4 regions of the Bradyrhizobium ferriligni genome follow, and region 4 is predicted to be linked to each of the others. Evidence: riboswitches for the same ligand, from Rfam matches in the RefSeq annotation. Region 4 holds a riboswitch; each other region holds the start of a gene.
What was found. Region 4 has a riboswitch for cobalamin ahead of AC1VNY_RS30420 (TonB-dependent receptor). Riboswitches for the same ligand answer to the same signal wherever they lie in the genome.
Positions count from the first base shown of each region.

Region 1: linked by a shared signal. The riboswitch ahead of metE (5-methyltetrahydropteroyltriglutamate--homocysteine S-methyltransferase) and the one ahead of AC1VNY_RS30420 (TonB-dependent receptor) in region 4 are both predicted to bind cobalamin.
Region 2: linked by a shared signal. The riboswitch ahead of AC1VNY_RS17180 (ribonucleoside-diphosphate reductase subunit alpha) and the one ahead of AC1VNY_RS30420 (TonB-dependent receptor) in region 4 are both predicted to bind cobalamin.
Region 3: linked by a shared signal. The riboswitch ahead of AC1VNY_RS09795 (TonB-dependent receptor) and the one ahead of AC1VNY_RS30420 (TonB-dependent receptor) in region 4 are both predicted to bind cobalamin.

Region 1 is NZ_JBXEJO010000021.1:14,684-20,454, reverse strand. Features, by position in the region: gene AC1VNY_RS14540 (IS5 family transposase) at 1-1,007, shown strand, start outside; gene AC1VNY_RS14535 (transposase) at 977-1,222, shown strand; gene metE (5-methyltetrahydropteroyltriglutamate--homocysteine S-methyltransferase) at 1,507-3,852, opposite strand; cobalamin riboswitch at 3,955-4,157, opposite strand; gene AC1VNY_RS14525 (nodulate formation efficiency C protein) at 5,493-5,771, shown strand, end outside.
Region 2 is NZ_JBXEJO010000026.1:32,041-37,811, forward strand. Features, by position in the region: gene AC1VNY_RS17175 (ribonucleotide-diphosphate reductase subunit beta) at 1,102-2,175, opposite strand; gene AC1VNY_RS17180 (ribonucleoside-diphosphate reductase subunit alpha) at 2,166-3,992, opposite strand; cobalamin riboswitch at 4,200-4,415, opposite strand; gene AC1VNY_RS17185 (HrpF/NolX family T3SS translocon protein) at 5,281-5,771, shown strand, end outside.
Region 3 is NZ_JBXEJO010000013.1:7,744-13,514, reverse strand. Features, by position in the region: gene AC1VNY_RS09795 (TonB-dependent receptor) at 1-2,159, opposite strand, end outside; cobalamin riboswitch at 2,266-2,461, opposite strand; gene AC1VNY_RS09790 (CobW family GTP-binding protein) at 2,675-3,598, opposite strand; gene AC1VNY_RS09785 (amidohydrolase family protein) at 3,600-5,090, opposite strand; gene AC1VNY_RS09780 (hypothetical protein) at 5,244-5,636, opposite strand.
Region 4 is NZ_JBXEJO010000061.1:103-5,873, forward strand. Features, by position in the region: gene AC1VNY_RS30410 (ABC transporter ATP-binding protein) at 27-800, opposite strand; gene AC1VNY_RS30415 (FecCD family ABC transporter permease) at 797-1,840, opposite strand; cobalamin riboswitch at 1,953-2,150, shown strand; gene AC1VNY_RS30420 (TonB-dependent receptor) at 2,260-4,527, shown strand; gene AC1VNY_RS30425 (hypothetical protein) at 4,640-4,813, shown strand; gene AC1VNY_RS30430 (hypothetical protein) at 4,980-5,771, opposite strand, start outside.

The DNA.
Region 1 (5,771 bases), on a different contig from region 4:
GTCTGTCGCCTGCGGGGCAGCCACCGTTGCCGACACGATTGGTAGCCGGACTGTTCATCCTCAAGCACATGCACAATCTGTCTGACGAGGCACTGTGCGACAGGTGGGTCGAGAACCCGTATTTTCAGTATTTCTGCGGCGAGGTGGTGTTCCGGCACGAGTTGCCGTTCGATCGCTCGTCGCTGACCCGCTGGCGCCAGCGGCTGGGTGAGGAGCAGATCGCCGCGCTGTTGCAAGAAAGCCTCTCGGTGGCGCATCGAACTGGGGCGATCGAGACCAAAGATCTCGAGCGGGTCGTTGTGGACACCACCGTCCGGGACAAGGCGATCGCGCATCCGAGCGATGCGCGGCTCATGCACCGGGCGATCGAGAAGCTGGTCGATTTGGCCAAACGCGAGGGTATCGAACTGCGCCAGAGCTATCTGCGCGTGGTCAAGCGCGCCGCCGTCATGGTGGGACGCTACACGCATGCCCACCAGTTCAAGCGCGCCCGGCGAGAACTCAAATTCCTGCGCACCCGGCTTGGCCGCATCATCCGTGACATCAGACGCAAGATCGAGGGCGACCCTGCGCGCGAGGATCGCTTTGGTCCGCGGCTCGATCTCGCCCGCCGGGTTCGCCATCAAGAGCAGCGTCAGCGCGGTCCCAAGGTCTACTCGTTGCACGCCCCCGAGGTGGAGTGCATCGGCAAAGGCACGGCCCGGGCACCTTACGAGTTTGGCTGCAAAGTCTCGATTGCCACGCCTGCCACAGCGCCCAAAGGCGGGCAGTTCGTGCTGCATGCCAAGGCCCTGCACGGCAATCCCTATGACGGCCACACGCTCGGTCCCGTCATCGCCGATCTCGAAAAGCTCACAGGGGTCCAGCGCGCCGCATCCACGGCGATAAGGGCTATCGCGGCCACAACTATCCAAACCGGTTCAAGGTCTGGATCAGCGGCCAGGTTCGCCGCGTCACCAACGCCATCCGCCGCGAGATGCAGCGCCGCGCCGCCGTCGAGCCTGTGATCGGCCATCTCAAGGACGACCACCGAATGCGCCGCAACCATCTCAAGGGCCGCGATGGCGACCGCATCAACGCCGTGCTCGCCGCCGCCGGCTACAACTTACCGCCACTGGTTCACGGAACTTTTACGCGTCCTGCTCTGGACACGCTGTCGCCGTCTATCGCAACGCCTCGCGTAAACGGTGCTCAGAAACGTTCTTCACGAACGACTTTCTAATCCCAGGTATATGGGCCGCATATCAGGGCATGATTGAGCTACGCTGAACTTGCGCCTCAACTAGGGTCAGATTTCGGCGGATGTCCTCGCCGTAATCGGACCATCGGCTGTCCTCCTTCCGCTGATGGAGGTCGGCACGTTGCCTAGCAGCGTCGCTCCTCCCGGACATACTTCCGCCCGGCCGCTAAAGGCGGCCGGGCCTTTTTTCACCAGGATCTCTCACGATTATCGAGCCCGCAAATCGTTGACAGGCGGTCGAATTCTCGACCAAGACCAGTCCCAGATCAACGGTCGGCTGGAGCCGATGCGGCGCGTAGTTCGCGGGCCGCGGAGACCATGTTGACCAGCGCGGGGCGAACCTCCTCCCATTTGCGCGTCTTCAGGCCGCAGTCCGGATTGACCCAGAGTTGCGAATCCTGCAGCCGCTTTCGAGCTAAAGCCACGAGCTCTTTCATCTCGCTCGACTCGGGCACGCGCGGAGAATGGATATCGTACACGCCCGGCCCGATTTGATTCGGATATTTGTAGTTCCGGAACGCGTCGAGCAGTTCCATCTTCGAGCGCGAAGTCTCGATCGAGATGACGTCCGCGTCCATTGCAGCAATCGCATCGATGATGTCGTTGAATTCCGAGTAGCACATGTGGGTATGGATCTGGGTTTGATCGGCGACGCCCGATGAGCAGATGCGGAAGCAATCCCCGGCCCACTCGAGATAAGCCGTCCACTCCGATCGACGCGGCGGCAATCCTTCGCGCAGTGCAGCCTCGTCGATCTGGATCATGGCCGCACCAGCATTTTCGAGATCGCCGACTTCGTCTCGGATAGCGAGCGCAATTTGACGACAGACCTCGCCTCGGGGAATATCATCGCGAACAAACGACCAGTTCAAGATCGTCACTGGTCCGGTCAACATCGCCTTCATCGGCTTCTCGGTTAGCGATTGCGCGTACCGCCACCACCCCACGGTGATCGGTTTCGGCCGTGAGACATCGCCAAACAAGATCGGCGGCCGGACACAGCGCGAACCATAGGATTGTACCCAGCCGTTTTTGGTAAATGCGAAGCCGGCGAGTTGTTCGCCGAAGTACTGCACCATGTCATTGCGCTCAAACTCGCCGTGCACGAGCACGTCCAGGCCAATGTCCTCCTGCCAACGTACGGCACGGGCAGTCTCTTCCTTGAGGAACTCGTCGTATTGTCCGTCGCTCATCGCGCCTCGCGCGTGTGCTGCGCGGGCATTGCGGACCTTCGCAGTCTGCGGAAACGAACCGATCGTCGTGGTAGGAAACGCCGGTAGTTTGAAGCGCTTGCGCTGGATCTCGGCACGACTGGCAAATGGACTGGCGCGCCGGCGCGTGGTCCGGTTAATCGCTCTCATCCGGACGGCGACACCGGCATCTTGGATCTTTGGCGAAGTCCCACGATTGGTGGTGGCGCGCTCCGATTCCGCAAGAGCGCCGGCAACATTCTGATCGCCTGCAAGAGCCCGCGCCAAGGTCGCAAGCTCGCGAATCTTCTGAACCGAGAATGCAAGCCAACTCTTGACGTCTGAAGCGAGCTCCGTCTCGAGTTCAACATCGACCGGCACGTGAAGCAGCGAACAGGAGGGAGCGATTTGTATGCGATCCTTGCTGAGCTTCGCGATAGCGGGATCGAGCCGCTGGCGCAGTGCCGACAAATTCGTTCGCCACACATTGCGGCCGTCTATCGCGCCGAGTGACACGACAAGATCACTTCGCTTGGCGGTTATGATCTGGTCCAATAACGCTGGCGACCGAACCAGGTCGACGTGCAGCCCGGCGACAGGCAGGCGCAAGGCGGTGGGAAGATTGTCGCCGAGGCCACCGAAATAGCTGGCGACCATGATCTTGATGGCCGGCCCTTCCTTGGCGAGCCGGTCATAGGCATGTAGCAAGGATTTTCTTGATTCCTCATCCAGATCAAGAACCAGGCAGGGCTCGTCGAACTGAACCCAATTTGCCCCACGTTTGGCCAATTCCTGCAGAACCTCGATATAAACCTGTAGCAGGTCATCCAATAGTGACAGTGGCTGGAACGCAGGATCAGCACTCTTGCCTAGCTTTAGGAATGTGACCGGGCCGATCAGGACAGGGCGAGTCTGAAAGCCAATGGCCTTGGCTTCCTCATACTCCTCGATAGGCTTGCGAGAGGACAGCCTGAAAGTCTGTCCGCGGTGAAATTCCGGGACCATGTAATGGTAGTTGGTGTCGAACCACTTGGTCATCTCCTGCGCGGGTGCGCCATCGCCGCGAGATCCGTGGCCGCAACTCGCACCCCGGCTGTCGTATTGTGAACCGCGTGCCATGGCGAAATACGTCTTGAGGGAAACGGGCTCGGCTTTCGAGGCGTAGACTTCCGGGATGGCGCCGACCATAACACTGGTGTCGAGCACCTGATCGTACAGCGAGAAGTCGTTCGACGGAATGACGGTGACACCGAGGGACTTCTGGCGCGCCCAGTTCGCGGCACGTAGGCCGGCCGCATCCTCGAGCAACTGCTGTTCGCTGGTTCTTCCGGCCCAATAGCTTTCGAGTGCAAATTTGAGCTCGCGCCTTGGACCGATGCGCGGCGTTCCGAGCGTGGCAACCGGAAGTGAGAGAAGAGACATAGCGCTAACCCCGTGTTGGGGGCAAAGGCCGTGGCGGACGCAGGCAGGAGAAGTCGCCCGAGCGACGGCTGCTTGGCGCACCACCGGGACACCCCGCCCGTGGATGAACATATTGTCGGGGCAGGTCTCCTGGCTCGCGGGTCATTGCTGCTGTCCGGCCTTCCCGAAGCCGCGCGGGCTTCAGTGACTTTGTTGGACAGTGGCTCGCCGCTCACAGTTGCGGGGGCAGCGCCGGCATTGGCACCGGCTTCCCTCTTAGCTCCGGATCAAATGGAAACCGGAGAACCTCGACGACTTGGATTATCGGCAAGAGAACTCGGCCGTCAACCTCTCAAATTGGTGCTGCGGCCTCTTACGCGAACGACGCTCCAAGGCCACTCTTGATCGCGACGTGGACGCCACTCTCCAATCATAAGATATCGAAATGGCCATCTCGAAGGCGCGTGGCGTCGGGCGGCGTGTCAGATCTATTGAAGAGACGACGCGGCAGTACCACGCCGAGCGGGACGTTTTCATGCGGCCCGGCTTTCGAACGATTCATCGAGCACGCTTCGATGCCTCCTCCCTTCTCCACCAATAACCATGGATCAGTGTCGAATAGGCGCAAGAGGTATGCGCTAAATCCAGCAGCGTGCTCAGCGAGCATGTCGATGTACGACCAGCCAATCCTGGTAGGCGTTACGCTGATGTTTTAGTGATACTGGCCAAAGCAAGCACATTGAATCACCACAACCACAAGAGAGCCTCGCAATGAAAATTGCTGTTTGGAGCGCCCTCGGCGTCTTTGCTGCTGCCGTCTTTACTGTCGGTCTGTTCGGCTGGATGGCAAGGCCTTTTATGAGCCACCCCGTCAGACAGATGCTCTCGAAAGCGTTGAGTAATTCAAGCCGAAGCTAGTAAGACCTGAGACTTTTCTCTTGCCGGTCGACACGGCTGCGTGGAAGCGCAGTTCCTCTAATGTTGACTGCAATGACGAGCAGGTAGACGACGGCCCATAACATCGCGCGAGCGGAGAATGCTACGTCTCGTCCGCCTGCTTGATCCGTGAAGTTCCTTAACGTCGATTCCAAATCGCTCGCCGCTGAAGGGCGGCTCCGCGTTGATGTAGGCCGCAAAGTGCCAAGCACAACAGGCTTGGGCGCCCTCGACATTCGTAGTAGCGGCGACGCCCCCGGATCACACGGATCGATGGCGGCATACCTGCTCCCAATTGTCGTCAAGACTCCGGCAGCAAGGCATTCGCCCGCACTGTCGAAGATTCAGTGCGTGATAAGAATCATTCTCGGACGTCGTGGCGAATAGGCTGAATGGTAACATTAGAACGTGCGCAGGTCGGTAAGTCGACAAAGACGGCACAAATCTGGCGCGAACTGCCGGTTATTGCCTGGCACGAAGAATGCAAGCCCTTGGCATGTCCAGGCTTCTCCTCCTGGGCGGGTCCAGCATTGCAAATTGAGGCTTTGGCTGACCACTGAAGTTAGCGGCGCGTGACATCGAGGGACGGCGCCTGCTCGTGCGGGACATCGGCAGGCGCCCGCGTCACGTTGCCGCTAACTTCTTGCGATCGCGCATAGCACGTTGAGGAGAACGTCCCCGCTTTGGAATTGACGTGTGGATGATAACCAGATGGGCCGGAAGCAATGAAGAAAATGTCTGGAAGACGCGTGCTTTGGTTCTGTATCGGTCGGTCGCTGATCTGCCTGGCCGGGCTGGCGGCGACGAGCAACAATGTTCGCGCCAACGACCACGCGCTTGTCGAAAGGGTCAAGTCAACGTGGCGAGCGCAAGATGGTGAGACTATAGAACAAATCATCTCCATGGTCTCGAAGGTGGCTCACTTTGTGCCTCGATCATGGGGAGTCGCCGAAGGAATTGACCGAACAGAGTATGTCTATTTTTCATGGACCAGGCACCCGGAC
Region 2 (5,771 bases), on a different contig from region 4:
CGACCATTGCAAGCCGGGCCGTCCGAGGCAGGTCCTTCCGAAGCCACACCACCAGAACTTTCCGGGTTCCGCATGGTGAACGGACGTCTCGCTAAGGATTACTGGGTTTTCACCGGCCAAACAGCCACAGACGCTGAGATCGATATGCTTGAGCGCAGCGGAGTGAAGCCGAGCAGGGAGCAGCCCACAAAGGTTTTCACCCTTCTCGGGGTGCCTCACACAGCCGAATGGAGAGACGAGGGCTTCATTCGTCTCACACCGTCGCTGGATCCGACCCTTTGGCCTGACGAGCCGGCTGAAGATCGACCTGCAGACTCTGAGGAAGATCCACCTGCCCGCTAGCGACCATGGCCCGTGCCTCGGCAGGGCCATGTCCGTGGCGCCGATAGATTGAAATTGCGGACGGCAACAGCAACTGGTGACGGTCCTAGCCGGCAAAAAAATTGCCTAGCTCCTACTCTAAGGCCCAATCGTTCATTGCAGTAACCTGGTGACGTCAAGATAGCTCCCCGGCTCGAGATGAACGATCACCAGTCCCCTTCTTCTTTTATCTTCTCCGCCTTGCGCTTTCGGCCGCCTTGACCATCACGCGCGATTGTCACGTCCACAGCCGCCGGCCCGCAGCATTCAAGTCAGGTTTTACCACGGTGCTTTGGCCAAGGTGCGCAAAACAGTTTCCGTCCGCCCTTCCCGAAAGGACGGCGAGCGTGCAACCAATTCTTCTCAAGCCGCATTGCAGGCGGCCTTAACGCAAACCGCGTGGACATCGATTACCTCGCGCGCCTCGTGAAACGGGATTGCGTTCATTTGCGCGTCGGCACATCAACGGCGCAGTTTTCTTCGATCGGTTACCCTATACCGCGCCGCCTCTGCTCATCTCACCCGGAGCGTTTTTGATAAACTCCGATACTGGCGGCCCCTTAGGTGTGCTCAACACCTCCACTTTGGCACGTCCGTCCCGATGGCCGCGACCATGATTTCGAGCGGCATAGATCATGCCACTTGACGTCCGCTGCGGCCCCGCAAGCAGCGGCAGAGCCGACCTTTCGCAAACAGCCGAAAATGCGCGGGCGGACAGCTCCAAAGCGCTGTTCCGTCTGGCTACGTCCGGCCGAAAGCCGCCCACACCCCGTCTTCGCCGTCCCAGCTGCCGCGGCTCGCCGCCTTGGAGTACTCCGTGGCGCGCTGCTCGAAGAAATTGGCGTGCTCGACGCCATTGAGAATCTCGACGAGCCAAGGCAGCGGATGCGCCTTGAGCTGGGTAAACCCGCCCTCCTTGGCTTCGAAGAAGCCGAAGACCGGGGCAATCCGCAACTGGGTCAGTCGCCAGTCGGCGACATAGCGGACGTAAGTGTGGATCTGCTCAGGTCTCATGCCCTCGATCTTGCCGAGGCCGAAGGCGAGGTCGACGAAATTCTCCTCCAGCTTCACCATGGTTTTGGCGACGTCGACGATATCGTCACGGACGGAGCGCGTCACCGCGCCGGTTTCGCGGTTCCATTCGTGAAACAGCTTGATAATGCCCTCACAATGCAGGCTCTCGTCGCGAACCGACCAGCTTACGATCTGTCCCATGCCGTTCATCTTGTTGTGGCGGGGGAAATTGAGCAGCATCGCGAAGCTCGCGAACAACGCCATGCCTTCGGTGAAGGCGCCGAACATCGCCAAGGTCCTGGCGACATCGGCAACTGTGTCAACGCCGAACTCGTGCATGTAGTCCGCCTTGGCACGCATCTCGGAATAGCCGCGAAATGCCTCGAACTCGGTCTTGGGCATGCCGAGCGTTTTGAGCAGCAGCGCATAGGCGTCGATGTGGACCGTCTCCATATTGGTGAAGGCCGCCATCATCATCTGGACGGTGAGCGGCTGGAAGATCGGGATGTAGCGCTTAAGATAGTTATCGCCGACTTCGATGTCCGATTGAGTGAAGAAACGGAAGATCTGAGTGAGCAGCGCGCGCTCGCTGTCGGTAACGCGGTCCGACGCCCAATCTTTGAGGTCGGCACCAAGCGGCACCTCCTCGCCCATCCAATGGGTCTGCTGCTGGCGCTTCCAGAACTCGTAAGCCCAGGCATAGCGATCGACGTCATAGCTGCCGGTCGAATCGAGGAGGCCGACGCACCGTTTGCCGATCAGTGTGCGTGGATCGACGGATGAGAGATCGATCACTGACATGCGAGGCACTCCTCATAGTCAGCGCGCGGCTGCGGCGGCGCCGCTTTGTCGCCGTCAGCGATGTCGCCGGCGAACGCCGCCCGCGAGATCGATTTTGAACGGCAGTAGTAGAGGCTCTTCACCCCGCGCTTCCATGCCGTCCAATGCAGCATGTGAAGGTCCCACTTATCGACGTCAGCCGGTAGATAGAGGTTAATCGACTGGCTCTGGCAAATGAACGCGGCGCGGTCGGCGGCAAGCTCGACGATCCAGCGCTGGTCGATTTCGAAGGCGGTACGAAAGACCGCTTTCTCGTGCTCCGACAGGATGTCGAGATGGGCGACCGAACCCTCGTGCGCGATGATCGACTGCCAGGTCGCCGAAGTATCTACGCCCTTGGCGGCCAGCAGCTTGGCGAGATGCGGATTACGCACCGAGATGGCACCGGACAAGGTCTTATGGGTGTAGATGTTGGCCGGGATCGGCTCGACGCAAGCGCTGGTCCCGCCGCAGATGATGCTGATCGAGGCGGTTGGCGCGATCGCGATCTTATGGCTGAAGCGCGCCATCACACCGCGTTCCAGTGCATCCGGGCACGGCCCACGCTCGCGCGCGAGCGTCACGGATGCCGCGTCGGCATCGCGACGGATTTTCCGGAACATGTTCAGATTGAACGACTTGGCCACGACACTTTCCATCGGAATGCCCTTGGCCTGCAGGAACGAATGGAAGCCCATGACGCCGAGGCCGACGGAGCGCTCACGCAAGGCGGCGTAGCGGGCACGCTTCATGCCGTCCGGCGCCACCGTGATGAAGTGGGTCAGCACGTTGTCGAGGAAGCGCATGACGTCCTCGATGAAGCCTGGCTTCTCATTCCACTGGTCCCAGGTCTCGAGGTTGAGCGACGACAGGCAGCACACCGCGGTGCGGTCCTCGTCGCGATGATCGATGCCGGTCGGCAGGGTAATTTCGCTGCACAGGTTGGAGGTAGAGACCTTGAGGCCGAGCTCGCGCTGGTGCTTGGGGAGCGATCGGTTCACGGTGTCGATAAACAACAGATAAGGCTCGCCGGTCTGCAGCCGGTTCTCCAGGATGCGTTGCCACAGCTGGCGGGCGTCGATCTCGCGGATGACATCGTTGGTCTTCGGGCTGCGCAGAGCGAACGCGGTGCCGGCGCCCACGGCACGCATGAACGCGTCGGTAACGTTGATCCCGTGGTGCAGGTTGAGACTCTTGCGGTTGAAGTCGCCGGACGCCTTGCGGATCTCGAGAAACTCCTCGATCTCGGGATGGTGGATATCGAGATAGACCGCCGCAGAGCCGCGCCGCAACGAGCCCTGGCTGATCGCCAATGCCAGGCCGTCCATGACGTGGATGAACGGGATGATACCTGAGGTAACGCCGCCCTTCACCTTCTCGCCGATCGAGCGAACGTTGCCCCAGTAAGTGCCGATGCCGCCGCCGTTAGAGGCAAGCCAGACATTCTCGTTCCAGGTGCCGACGATGCCTTCGAGCGAGTCCGACACCGAGTTAAGGAAGCATGAGATCGGCAGACCGCGCGTGGTGCCGCCGTTGGACAGCACCGGTGTGGCCGGCATGAACCACAGCCGAGACATCGCATCATAGAGACGTTGGGCATGCGCAACATCATCCGCGAAGGCGCAAGACACCCGCGCGAACATGTCCTGGAGCAATTCGCCGGCGAGCAGATAACGGTCGGTCACCGTCAGCTTGCCGAACGGCGTCAACAGGTCGTCGCGCGTCCGATCGAGCTTGAGATCGGCCGGCCTTGGCGATGGCGCAAGGGGGCGCGGCAGCGGAGCCGGCGACGGCAACACACGACACAACTCAGGCGGGTTAGGCCTTGCCTGCGCTGGGCGCGGCCGCACATGCGACGGCTCAATGAGATGACCCTGCTGATCGAAATTGTAAGACGGCGACATCGGCAACCCCGCGATGTTAGGCGTGGGCCGCGCGGACGACTTGCGAGGAATCCGGGCAAATGTCCCCGGCTGCAAGCGACCCACCGGGGCACCCCGCCCGAGGACTTTCGTTCGGTCGCGGCAGGTCTCCTGGCTCGCGGGTCACTGCGGCCGTCGGCCTTCCCGGCGCTGTGTCGCGCCAGTGACCATGATGACAACCGCTCGCCGCTTACAGTTGCGGGGGCAGCCCCGGAGTTGCCGTGTTGGCGCACCGGGTTCCCTCTTAGCTTCCGACCTACAAGGTGTGGGGAGCGGAAGACCGTGACTAGCTAGAGATAGGCACTACTCGCCGGGATTCGTCAACTGGAGAGATCTAGATTGAGAAGGCAAAAACATACCGACCGCCCGGACCACTCTATCGCCCTGTCACTTCCGCTGCAGATGATTGGAGAAGCCGTTGGGCTGCCTTTCTAGTTTCCGTTAAGTTTGCGCATAACGGCAGGCAACATGAGAAGAACCGTTTCTGTCGCGTGATAAGATTGGCAGCGTTCGTGAGCGCGAATGGGCCAACTCTTTAGAGAAGCGAGCTGACCGAAAGCTGACGAGCGTTCGTTACCTGATGATCGCGGCTGGCTTCCATTTAGGAAGAAGCATCGGCCTCTAAATTTGGGACGAATTTTGGTGTCGATCCTGTTGTGAAAAATAGCAGGCATACTCATCCGATCTCGGAGACTGTCATCTTGAAGAAAGTGCTATGTGTTACTGTTTTCACCTGCCTGACGTCGTCAGGACGCTCGACGCGCCGCTGACGCTGCCATCGATGCCTTACAGTTACACGGTTCTGGATCAGGAGCTTAACTCGCTGACATGGCACCAGGCCAGGTGAACGCAACCAAACGAAGCTGGCACCGGCATTGAAATACGTCCAGGCTCCTTGCTTGCAAGGCTATTTCATCAATCGCCTTGAAATCATCTGAGCGCCGTCAGCTTCTCGAAAGGTTGTCCGTTTTATCATACGGCGTGAATATCTAGACGGCGGTGTTCCCATGGATAGTCGCGGAACTGAGCGCTGAAGGCGCACTGAGCAACAGGACGCAAGTGGTAGGACCTGTTGAACTCTGCCGATCAACACTCCTTGTTCGTCGCGATCTCGGGCCGCGCTGGTGACCGTCTTGTGGTGCACTCTTATATCGGAGGACGTGTAATGTCAGTCGACCTATCGCCAACCGCCAACTCAACTGTGGCTTTCTCCGGAATGCCCGCCCCGCCCTCTTCGGCGCAGGACTTTTCCAGCTTTCAGGCGATGCTGGCCAGCCTCTCGTCGAAAGACACGACCAGCGATCATTCAGCACCGCAGGAGCCGGCCCCCACAGAATCAACCAAGCAACTGACGGAGGAACTCACGCAGGAGGCGCGGAATATCCTGCCACCAGAGATAAGGGCAGCCTTGGATGCATATCAGGATGACCCACAGCCGTCCTGTGCTGCCGGCAGCCCGATCATTGCGGAAGCGCCCGTACAAAGCTCAAGGATCACCTGGAACGGTGGCACGCTGACTAATGCGGAACTGCAGATTGTCTCTGTGCTGAACCGCCACAAGGACAAATGCCCGCTTGATTGGAAGTCTCTGGGAGATTTGGCCGACGATCCCTCGACACCGCCGGATCTAAAGGCGGCGATCGAGGCACTGCAACA
Region 3 (5,771 bases), on a different contig from region 4:
GTTCGGTCATCCGGCTTCCACTTGACGCCGCCATTGACCACGTTGTAGCCCGGCCGCAGCTGGGTGTTGGCGAGATCGGAGTACATCGCACCGACGATCTGCACGCCGCCATAGACCGACCAGTTGGGCGCGAAATCCCACGTCAGCCAGACGTTCGAGACCTGCTGCGGCACGTTAACCGGGACATTGCCGTTGAAGCTGACGATCTTGCCACCGACCACCTGGCTGTTGTTGTCGTATCTGGCGCGCAGCAGCGCAAGATTGGCGTCGACGCGCCAGCCGTCGCTCAGCGCGAACCCGATCGATCCTTCGACCCCGCGCGATGATTGCTGGCCGATCTGCAAAGCCAGGCCGCCGGTGGGATTGCCGGGATCGGGAATCGTGAGCCCGGTCTTGACGATCTCGTAGGCGGCCAGCGTCCACTCGCCGCGGCCGTCCCAGAACGCCTGCTTGACCCCGATCTCGGTCTGCTTGCCGGTCGCAAGCTGGAAGGTTTTTTGCGTCGTCGACAGCGAGATCAGATTGCTGACCGGATCGACGCCGACCGCATACTGACCGTAGAACGCGAGGTTCTTGATCGGCTCGTAAACGAGGCCGGCGCGCCAGCTCGTGCCCGATAGCGTCGTCTCAAAACTGTTTGCCGGCGTCTTGTAGTCGGTGCGGTCGACCTCGGGGCGGTCATACCTGACCCCGGTGACGAGCGACAATTGATCGGTCAGCGAGAGCCGATCCTCGGCGAACAGCGCGTATTGATTGACGATCGCGTTGAAGCCCGGCGTGGTCGCCGTCGTCGTCGCGAAGAACGATCCCGGATCGAACACGTAGGGATTGACCGACGACGCGCCGCCATAGGGCGAGTTGTTGATATGGGTGAAGTCGATCCGGTTGACGTCGAACCCGGCGACGACCTGGTTCGCAAGTCCGAATACGTGACCGCTGACGGTCGTATCCATCCGGTTGCCGAGCTGCTTCTGGTCGTGGAAGATCTCGATATAGCTCGTGCGATCGATCAGCTGGGTCTTCGGATTCCAGGTGTAGTTCTCGATGTCGCGCCAGTGCCGCTCGCTGGTCAGGTAATACAGCGTGTTGTTGACCTTGATGCCGTCGGCGACATCCCACTCGGTCTTGAACCGGGTCCAGCTGTCCTGATAGCGGATCGCGCTGTCCGATGCGTTGTAGTTCTTGAAGCGCAGCGCGTCCTGGATCGAGCCGTTGATCAGCGGCGTACCAAAATAACGCGACGGACTGCGGTCGCCGTAATCCTCCGACAGCGTGAAGGCGAGATTGTCCGACGCCTGCACCCGCACGGCGGCGGAGACCACCGCATTCGAGGTCTTGTCGCGATCGACCCAGCCGTCCGACATGTTGCCGGTGGCGTTGACGCGGTACGACACATTGGGATTGATCGGACCGGTGCTGTCCACCGAGAGCCGCCGCGTCATGTTGCTGTCGAGCGAGACCTCGGCCTCGTTATAAGGCGTATTGAGGGGTTTCTTCGGAATCACGTTGATGACGCCGCCGATCGCGCCCTCGCCGTATAGCACCGAGGCCGGCCCGCGCAGCACCTCGATGCGCTGCGTCGACCAGGTGTCGTAGGGGAACGTCAGCGTGCCGGAGCCGATATAGAAACGCGTGCCGTCATACAGCGTCATCACCGAGTTGCTGCCGGAAAAGCCGCGGGTGCTGAACGACAGGCCGCCATTGCCGGGCGCCGGCGTTGCGATGAAGCCGGCCGCGTCCTGGGTGACGGCATCGAGCACATTATGCTGGCCGCGTTCGGCGATGGTCTGCGCCGTGATGATCTCGACGCTGGCGGGCGTCTGCAGCGGCGTCAGATTGAGCCGGCTGCCGGTGCCGCCCTGCGTGGTGGCGTTGAGCGTCGGCGATGCCGATCCCGAAGCGCCTGACGCCGCGGCGCGCGGCGTGTTGCTGGCTGGTGCGGCCGTCGCGGGCCTTGGCCGCGGCCGCGCCGCGGCGGCCACGTCACGGCTGCGCACCGCAGGCTTCGGCTTTGCCGCAGCGAAAGGCGCGACCTCGATCGGATCGAGCCTGGTTGGAGGAGGTGTTTGTGCCGAGCCTTCGGCCGGCAGCAGCAGCGATGACAGGGAGCAGAGAAGACCGAGGCGCCATTTGCGCGCAACGGGAGAGGACGGAGACATGAAAGGACTCGCGGTAACGTGGCACGTCACCGCGAACGCGGACTGGCGCATTGCCCACAAGGCAGTGCTCCGATCCCACCAGGACGCCCCCGCCCGATGTGCTCGCGTGTGACCACGACTGACGGCAGGTCTCCTGGCTCACGGGTCATCGCCTGTCGACGCCTTCCCGGGCCTGATAGCCCAGTGGCAAATTGACGAAAGGCTCGCCGTTTACAGTTGCGGGGACAGCTGCGGCATTGGGGTTACCCTCGCACCGCATTCCCTTTTGATCCCCGAAGGGAACCGTCGGCAAAAACGATAGGTGGTGGCGGCAGGGCTGTCAATTCGATGCGATTGTCGCACACATGCTTTGCGGGATGGTGCTGCGGCGATGACACAGCGATGTCATGGCTGACGCAGAGACTTCCTAGACCCGTCATCCTGAGGAGCCGCGAAGCGGCGTCTCGAAGGATCGACGGCCACCAGCCGGGCCGTCGACCCTTCGAGACGCGCTACGCGCTCCTCAGGGTGACGGATCACTCGACGCATCCCTCCATCACCTCATCAATCTCCGCTCGCGAGAGCGCACCCATCTCGGCGATGAACACGATGCGCGTGCGCGGCACGCCGGGCGACGGCACGCCGCCCGCAGCCAAGGTCGCGCGGCCGCCGGCGAGTTGAAACACCGTCAGCCGCCCGGGCTGCTCCACCGTCTCGAACAATCCCTTCGCCCGCGCCAGCTTCGGCGCCAGTCTGCCGATCGCCTGCTGCAGGCGCAGCAGCACGACGGGCCGCTCCGAGGTCCAGCTCAGCGTCTCGAAGCGATCGGACACCGGCCGTCGCGGCGCGGTCTCGCGCGGCGCCGGCACATGATCGAGATCCGCCGGAAACAGCAGCGCGGCCGGCACCTCGCCATGCAACGCATCAACCACCACGGCCGCGGGACGAATCGCGCGCAACGCGTCGCGGATCGCGGCGCACGCGGCGGCATCGGCCAGATCGACCTTGCTCAGCGCCACCACGTCCGCCGCCCGCAGCTGCGAGCGCAGCAGCGCATCGTTCAGCATCGCCGCAGGCTGCGTTGCATCGACCACGCACAGCACGGTCTCCAGCGGCGCCTCCTTCCAGATCACGGGATCCATCAGGTTGCGCACGATGTCGGCGGGATCGGCGATCCCGCTGGTCTCGATCACGATGAATTCGGGACGCGGATCACGCCGCAGCAGCGTGGCGAGGGTGCGCAGCAGGTCACCCTCCAGCGTGCAGCAGATGCAGCCGTTGCTCAGGCTGACCACGCCGTCGCTGGCGCCCGCGATCAGCTCCGCGTCGATATTGATCGCACCGAAATCGTTGACCACGGCGGCGATGCGCCGCCCTTGCGCATGCGCCAGCAGATGGTTGACGACCGTGGTCTTGCCCGCCCCGAGGAAGCCCGCGACCAGCAGGATCGGGACCGGCACCTCAGCCCCCGGCGACGGGCCGGCGCACCGGCCGGCCGGGACGCGCCGCGACATCGAGCACACCATCGCTGATCAGCGGCTGGCCGCTGACCACGAGATGCCGCACGCCCTCCGCCGGACGATTCATCGCGGAGAAGGTCGCGCGATCGCTCAGCGTCTCGAAGTCGAAGACCACGACATCGGCGTCGGCGCCGACCTGCAGCCTGCCCTTGGCCCGCATCGCCGGCGTGCTCGCCGACAGGATCTCGGCCGGGATCAGCGCGCATTTGCGGATGCCCTCGAGCAGCGACACTTTCTTGCGCTCGCGCACCCATTCGCGGATGAAGCGGGTGAAACAGCCCGCCGAACGCGGATGCGAGGTGGCATCGTCGGGCAGCGGCCAGGCGTCGCCGGTGTAGGGGCGGCCGTCCGACAGCGTCCACGGCATCGCATCGGAGGCGATCGCGCCGCCCGGATACAGCACCGCCATGTCGAGCAGATCGCGATGATGCGCGTTGTTCTCGATGTCGAGCACGTGCCACAGCACCAAGGTCGAGGGCTCTTCGGCCTGTGCCGCCAGCAACTCCTCGCGGCTGCCGAAACGGTGACCATCGGTCACGCGCTGCACCGAATCATAACCGAGGCCGTTGCGCTCCTCGAACTTCGGATCGCTGAAGAAGGTCGCCGCCAGCACGGTCGAGCCGGTTCCGTAGGGATAGGCCTCCACCGTGATCGGCAGGCCCTGCGCCTGCGCTTTCGCGATCAGCGCAACACAGCGTTCGATATCCGTCTTGCTCGACGAGTTGAAATGACAGATGTGCATATGCGCGCCGGTGGCGCCGGCATACCCGATCAGGCGGATATAGGCCTCGGCCGCGCTCTCGGGATCGATCCGCGACATGTAGGCGACGTGGGTGAAGGTCGGCACCGCATGCGTGGCCGCGAGCTGGCACACCGCGGTCAATTCCTGCACGCCGGCGCCCGGCGCATAGGCGTTGAGAATGCCGATGCCGATACCGCCCTCGTTCAGGCCGATCGCGAGGCGGTCGAGGATGCCGCCGACCTCGCCTTCGGTCGCGACGTTTTCGATCCAGCGGCGATCGCGCATCGCGGCGCCAAACGATTCCAGCGAGCTTTCCGAATTCGAACCGGTCATCGCACCGATGCGCGCGAAGGCCCAGTTGGCGGCGGCGCCGTAGTTCAGCACCCTGCCCTTCTCGGCCTGGCGCTTGTACCAGGACGCGACCGGCAGCACGCCGGCCTCGAGGTCGAGCGAGGTCGTCACCCCGTCGAAGGCCTGCATGCGGTCGGCCGGAATGGTCTGGCCATGCGCGTGCAGGTCGATGAAACCCGGCGCCACCACGAGCCCGGTCGCGTCGATCTGCCGCTCGGCGCCGCCGAGGCCGCTGCCGACCGCGGCGATCTTGCCGTCGACCACAGCCACATCGCCGATCGCGTCCATCCCGCTGGCCGGATCCACCACCCGGCCGCCGCTGATCACCAAGCCACCCATCTCGCCACTCCCCGCATTCCGAAACCGACCGGTCTCCTGTCGAGCACAGAGAAGCGCATCGCACTGATCGCAGCAAGCCGGCCAGGGTTGTGGCGACATGCTGTGACGGAATATCCGCCGCGCCGTGATGGCGATTGCAGAGTGAGGCCCTTCCTACGTTCCGGTTGCACGCCGCGACGGCAGCCCGCGCCAGAGATCGGGGCCGGGCTTCACGCGGCTCGCCACGAGTTTCGGCGGCGTGCGGTCGTTGGCGATCGCCGCCTCGACCGCGCGCTTGAGCCTGACATTGTCGATCTGCGCCAGGAACCGCCGGATGACGGCATCCTGATCCGCGCTTTGACCGGAGATCGCCGCGCACAGCTCTGCGGTCGTCCTGCGGAAGAAGTGGAAGGCGTCATCGGCCGCGCTGCCCAGCCGGTCGACCTCGCCGGCCACACCGAGCGCGTGCATCCGATCGTCGTCGTCAAGCGTCACTGCGAAGCGCAGCACGGCAAGCTGCCAGGCACAAAGCAGCTTGCTCTCCGGTTCGGTCGCATTCTCGCGCATCAGTCGAACACCCCGCGCGCCGGACCTCGTTCGGCTGTCGAGGGAGGTCGGGCGCGGCGCGACTATCGTTGCGCGGGAATAGATTTTCGAGGGGAGCGCGCGCCCGATCGCATAGGAATCGCATAGGCGGAGCGC
Region 4 (5,771 bases):
AAGCTCGTGGTAAGGCCGTGGCCTCATCACACGTCCGCCCACGGCACGATGACGGCTTCGCGCCGAAATTCGGCACGATAGGCGCTGACCCGGAACACGCTGGCGAGGACGCTCTCCGACAGTGCCTCGACAGGCGCGCCCTGCGCGGCCAGCCGCCCCTCCGCGAGCACCAGCACATGATCGGCGAAGCGCGCGGCGAGCCCGAGATCGTGCGTCACCACGATCACCAGCACGCCGGTGTCGGCGACGTTGCGCAGCTTCTGCATCACGTCGATCTGGTGGCGCGGATCGAGCGAGGCGGTCGGCTCGTCGGCGAGGATCACCGGCGCCTCCACCGCGAGCACCCGGGCCAACGCGACGCGGCTGCGCTCGCCGCCGGAGAGTTCAGTGACGCGACGATCGCTGAATTCAGTGACGTCGACCGCCTGCATCGCTCGCAGCACCGCCTCAATATCCGTCTGCGACAGCCGCGCCGGATCGGTCGCGCCGTGTGGGTAGCGACCGAGCGCGACGATGTCGCGCGCCGGCAGCGGCCAGTGCACCATGTGCCCCTGCGGCAGATAGGCAAAGCGCTTCGCACGCTCGCGCAGCGGCAGCGACGCCAGCGGATCGCCGCCGATCCGGATCTCGCCGTCGGAGGGAATCAGCCCGGCCAGTGCACGCAGCAGCGTGGTCTTGCCGGCGCCGTTCGGCCCGACCAGCGCGACCAGATGGCCCGATGGCAGCGACAGCGAGATATCGTGCAGCACCTTGCGGCTGCCGAGCGAGGCATTGAGAGCGGCGGCGGAGAGCAGCGTCATGCCACGCCTCCGCCGAGCGCGCGGCGTTCGCGCATGATCAGAAAGAGGAAGAACGGCACGCCGATGATCGAGGTCAGCACGCCGACCTTGATGTCCGAGGTCGAGGGGATGATACGCACCGCGATATCGGCCGCGAGCAGCAGCGCTGAACCGGTGAGCGCGCTCGGCACCAAGAGCCGTGCCGGATCGTGACCGATCAGCGGACGCATCAGATGCGGCGCGACGAGGCCGATGAAGCCGATCGTGCCGGTGACCGCGACCGCGCCGCCGACGCCGAGCGCCACGCCCGTGATCACGAGGAGCCGCAACCGCCCGACATCGACGCCGAGGCTCTGCGCCGCCTCCTCGCCAAGCGTCAGCGCGCGGAAGGCGCTCGCCTGGCTGAGCAGGATGGCGGCGCCCGCGACGATGAAAGGCAGTGCCAGCGCCACGTGCTGGAAGCTGCGGTCCTCCAGCGAGCCGAGCAGCCAGAACGCGATCTCCAACACCACGAACGGATTGCTCGAGAGATTCATCACCAGCGCCGTCGCCGCCCCCGCAAAGCTCGAGATCGCGAGCCCGGCGAGGATCAGGATCAAGAGCCCGGCATTGCGGCCGGCGATCGCAAGCAGCGCGAACACGGAGCCGAAGGCGGCGACGATCGCCACCACCGGCAGCGCATAGGAGCGCACATCGGCGAGGCCCAGCGCGATCACCAGCACTGCGCCGAAGGCCGCCGATTGCGGCGCGCCGAACAGCGACGGCGAGGCCAGCGGATTACGCAGCAGCCCTTGCAGCGCCGCGCCTGACAGCCCGAGAATAGCGCCGATCGCGAATGCCAGGATGGTGCGTGGCAGGCGTATCTCGCGCACGATCACCTGCGCCACATCGCTGCCGCCGCCGAACAGCGCCTCGATCACCGCAAGCGGCGACAGCCGCACCGGCCCGATGCCGAGCGAGATCACCAGCAGCAGGACCACGAGGGCAAGCAGCGCCGCGGTGGCGCCCCACCGGCGTCGCGCCGCGACCTCGGCCGCCAAGGCAAAATCCTGCACGCTCATTGAATCCATGCTCTTACAGCGATCGCCGTGGCAGACAAGCGACACTCGACAAAAACCGTGGCCGCCCGGCCGTCGCCTGACTTCCGCCGGATTGACTTTGCTGCCCGGCCGAACCCTAGATGAACATGACGGTTCTTTCATGAGATGAAAAGGGAATGCGGTGCGGGGAAACTTCCCCAACGCCGCGGCTGCCCCCGCAACTGTATGCGGTGAATCCTTCGTCACAGGCCACTGGGAATCTCGGTCCTGGGAAGGCGACGAAGGGTAACGACCCGCGAGCCAGGAGACCTGCCGTCAGCCGTGGTCACACGCGAGGATGCCGGTCGGGGAGTACAGGCATGAGCTTCACCTGATGCCGTGAGCACGATGGTGAGACTGGTTCGCGGTGACGTGCCACTGACGTTGCCGAGGCCTCGCTTATGTTCTCCTTCCCTCTCGATCGGCGGCACCGCGCGCTTCTGCTCGCGTCGACGGTGATCGCGCCGGCTATCCTTGTCCCCGCCGCGCGGGCGCAGCAGGCGCCCGCTCCCGATCAGCTGCCGGCGATCGAAGTCACCAAGCCGGGCGACCAGAACGTCACGCGCGCCAGGCCGGCCGCCGACGAAGCGCCGGCGCCGCGCCGCCCGGCGCCGGGCACCACGCAGAGTAACAATACGGGCAGCGGCAGCGGATCTGGCACGACAGGAACCGGCGTGGCCACCGGAACGGGTGGCAGCGGTAGCGGCCGCCAGTTCGCCGGCATTGTCGGCGCCTCCTCGGCCGTGATCACCGCCGACGACATCGCGCATTCGCCGGTGCAGTCGTTGCCCGAGATCCTCGCGCAGGTGCCGGGCGTGCAGTTGCAAACCCCCTATGGCGGGCCGAATGGCGCCAAGACCTCGGTCGACCTGCGCGGCTTCGGCGCATTCGCGACCGACAACACCCTCTTCCTGCTCAACGGCCGCCGCCTCAACGACGTCGACAAGGCCGGCTTCGACCTCACCACGATCCCGCTCGATTCCATCGAGCGCATCGAGATCACGCGCGGCAACAGCGGCGCGGTGCTCTACGGCGACAACGCGGTGGGCGGCGTGGTCAACATCATCACCAAGACCGGTGTCGGCGGCCCGCCGACGACGATGCGGGCCGAGGGCGGATACGGCTCGTTCAACACCCGCATGGCCGCGGTCTCCGCTGCGCTCAATTCCGGACCGTGGTCCACCTCGTTCTACGGCAACGGCATCAAGTCCGACGGCTACCGCGTCAACAATGCGCTCGACCAGCGCAACGCCGTCGGCAACATCAACTACACCACGCCTGATCTCACCGCCTTCCTCACCGTCACCGGCAGCGACCAGAGGCTCGGCCTACCCGGCGGACGGCTGGTCGATCCGTCGATCGGCGTCAACGAACTGCTCACCGATCGCCGCGGGGCCGCGACGCCCTTCGACTATGCCAACCAGCAAACCGCCAGCGTCACCGCCGGCTTCACCAGGACGCTGATCAACGGCGTCGACCTGATCGTCGACGGCGGCTGGCGGCAGCGCGAGACGCAGAGCGGCTTCTTCGGCAAGGTGCCGACCATCAGCTTCGCTTCGACCTACAATGACGCCGCGCTGCAGACCTGGTCGCTCACGCCGCGGCTCAGCGTCAAGAATGTGATGCTGGGGATGCCGTCGACGATCCTGACCGGCATCGACTATTACGATTCGACCTTCCGCGAGGCGCGCGGCGCCTATCAGGGCGTCGACCCGTTCCACATCTACAATATCGAGCAGCAGAGCGTGGCCGGGTACTGGCAGCACACGATCGGCGTGCTGCCGACGACCGACTTCTCCTACGGCGCGCGTGTGCAGAACACCAGCGTCTCGGCGCGCGATCGCTACGACCCGAGCGCGCCGTTCGCGTTCGACGCGCAGGCTGCGCCGCTCGACAGCAACGAGACGCAATACGCGCTGCATGTCGGCGTCGAGCATCGCCTGACCGACACCTTCTCGGTGTTCGGCCGCGCGGCACGCGCATTCCGCACGCCTGATGTCGACGAACGCGTCGCGTCGGGTCCGTCATTCGACCCGCTGACCTTCGCCCCGATCCCGCAGACCTTCCAGCTCAAGACCCAGACCTCGCAGGACGTCGAGGGCGGCTTTCGCGTCAGGACCAACCGCTTCCAGGTCCAGACCAGCGTCTATCTGATGGATCTCGACAACGAGATCCACTTCAACCCGGTGCTGTTCTTCAACACCAACCTCGACCCCACCCGCCGCTATGGCTCGGAGACCAGCGCGGCGCTCAAGGTCAGCGACAGCGTCACCCTGCGCGGCGGCATGGCGATCACCCGCGCGGTGTTCCGCGAAGGCATCTGGGTCGGCAACGACGTGCCGCTGGTGTCGCGCTACACCGGCAATCTCGGCGTCACCTGGAATATCTGGCAGAACTATCTGGTGTTCGACGCCACGGTGCGGGCCTGGAGCGCGCGCATCATGGACAACGACCAGGCCAACACCCAGAGCCGGATTCCCGGCAACGCCACCGCCGACATCAAACTGAGCGGGCAGTATGACCGCTTCTTCTGGTCGCTGAGCGTGAACAACCTGTTCAACGCGCTCTACTACGACTACGCCATCGCGAGTACGTTCACGGAGGGCCGCTTCTCGGCCTATCCGCTGCCCGGCCGCACCTACATGGTAAAGGCCGGCGCGGCGTTTTAGAGCTGTCCAGTGGGGCGAGGTTTGACCCCGCCGTACCCTCTCATCACGTTACAAGCGTCCGCAAACTGGAGTAGAATTCCGCCAGCTGATTTGACCCGTGCAGGGGAAACGCATGGCCAAGGCCGGAAAGACGAGCAAGGACGGCGCCAAGACCAAAGACAAGACCGACGACAAGTCGAAGAAGCCTCCGCCGCCCGCAGCGCTGCAGGACGATGACTATTACGAGGACGGCGACATCGCCACGCCGAAGCTCGACCGCTACGGCAATGATGACGAGCCATTGTAGGGTTAACGCAACAATTCATTCCCCACGTCGTCCCGGCGAAAGCCGGGACCCATTACCACAGGATTGAGTTGTTGAAGCACCCTGTGGCCCAACGCTGCGCAACAATTAATGTCTGTGGTTATGGGTCCCGGGTCGCGCTTCGCTTGCCCGGGACGACGGGTTGGAGTTAACCGAATTCCTCGCCCTCGATCGCCTTGATGCTGCCGCGATCGAGCAGATGCGCGCCAAAGCCGCCGCGCGCCAGCGATGAGGCGATCTGCGGTGATGCCAGCAGCAACGCCGTGGTCATCGCCAGCGGCACGGCACTGAGCCAGTCGAGCCGCACCGGCGTCAGCTCTTCGCTGCTTCCCCGATAGTGCCCTTCGCCCGTGGCGATCCGGCCGCATTCCCGGATCAGGTCACGCCGTGTGCCATCGCGCGACGCACTGCCGAGCAGCGCCTGCATCGCCAGATGCGTCCGCACCCCGGCGCGGCCCTCGGGCAGCGGCGCCGGGGTCTCGCCGCGCGAGACACGCAGCAGCAAGTCGACCAGATCGACGCCCGACTGAAAGGCGTTCATCGGCTCGACCAGCCGCGGGTTGCAGTCGATCAACAGCGGCGTTGCGCTGTCGAGCGGCATGATGACGTCGACCGAGAGCGCGCCGTGCCAACCAAGATGCGCGCCGATGGTCTCGAGGCCGGCGCGGATCGCCGGCCTGCTCACGCTCTCCTTGATCGCCTCGCCACCGCCCACACCGGCCGCAATCTGGCGGTAGGCATGGAAGCCGACAAGCGTGCCGTGGCAGAACACCGACTGCGCCTTCTCGACCGTGCCGGTGATCAGATCCTGCGCCAGCACCTCGCCGGCGAAATCGTCCGCGGACTCGAGGTCGTAGAGCGCGCGATTGAGATCACCAGCGTCGCGCACGAACCAGACGCCGCGGCTGGCGGTGCCGACCGACGTCTTGACCACGGATGG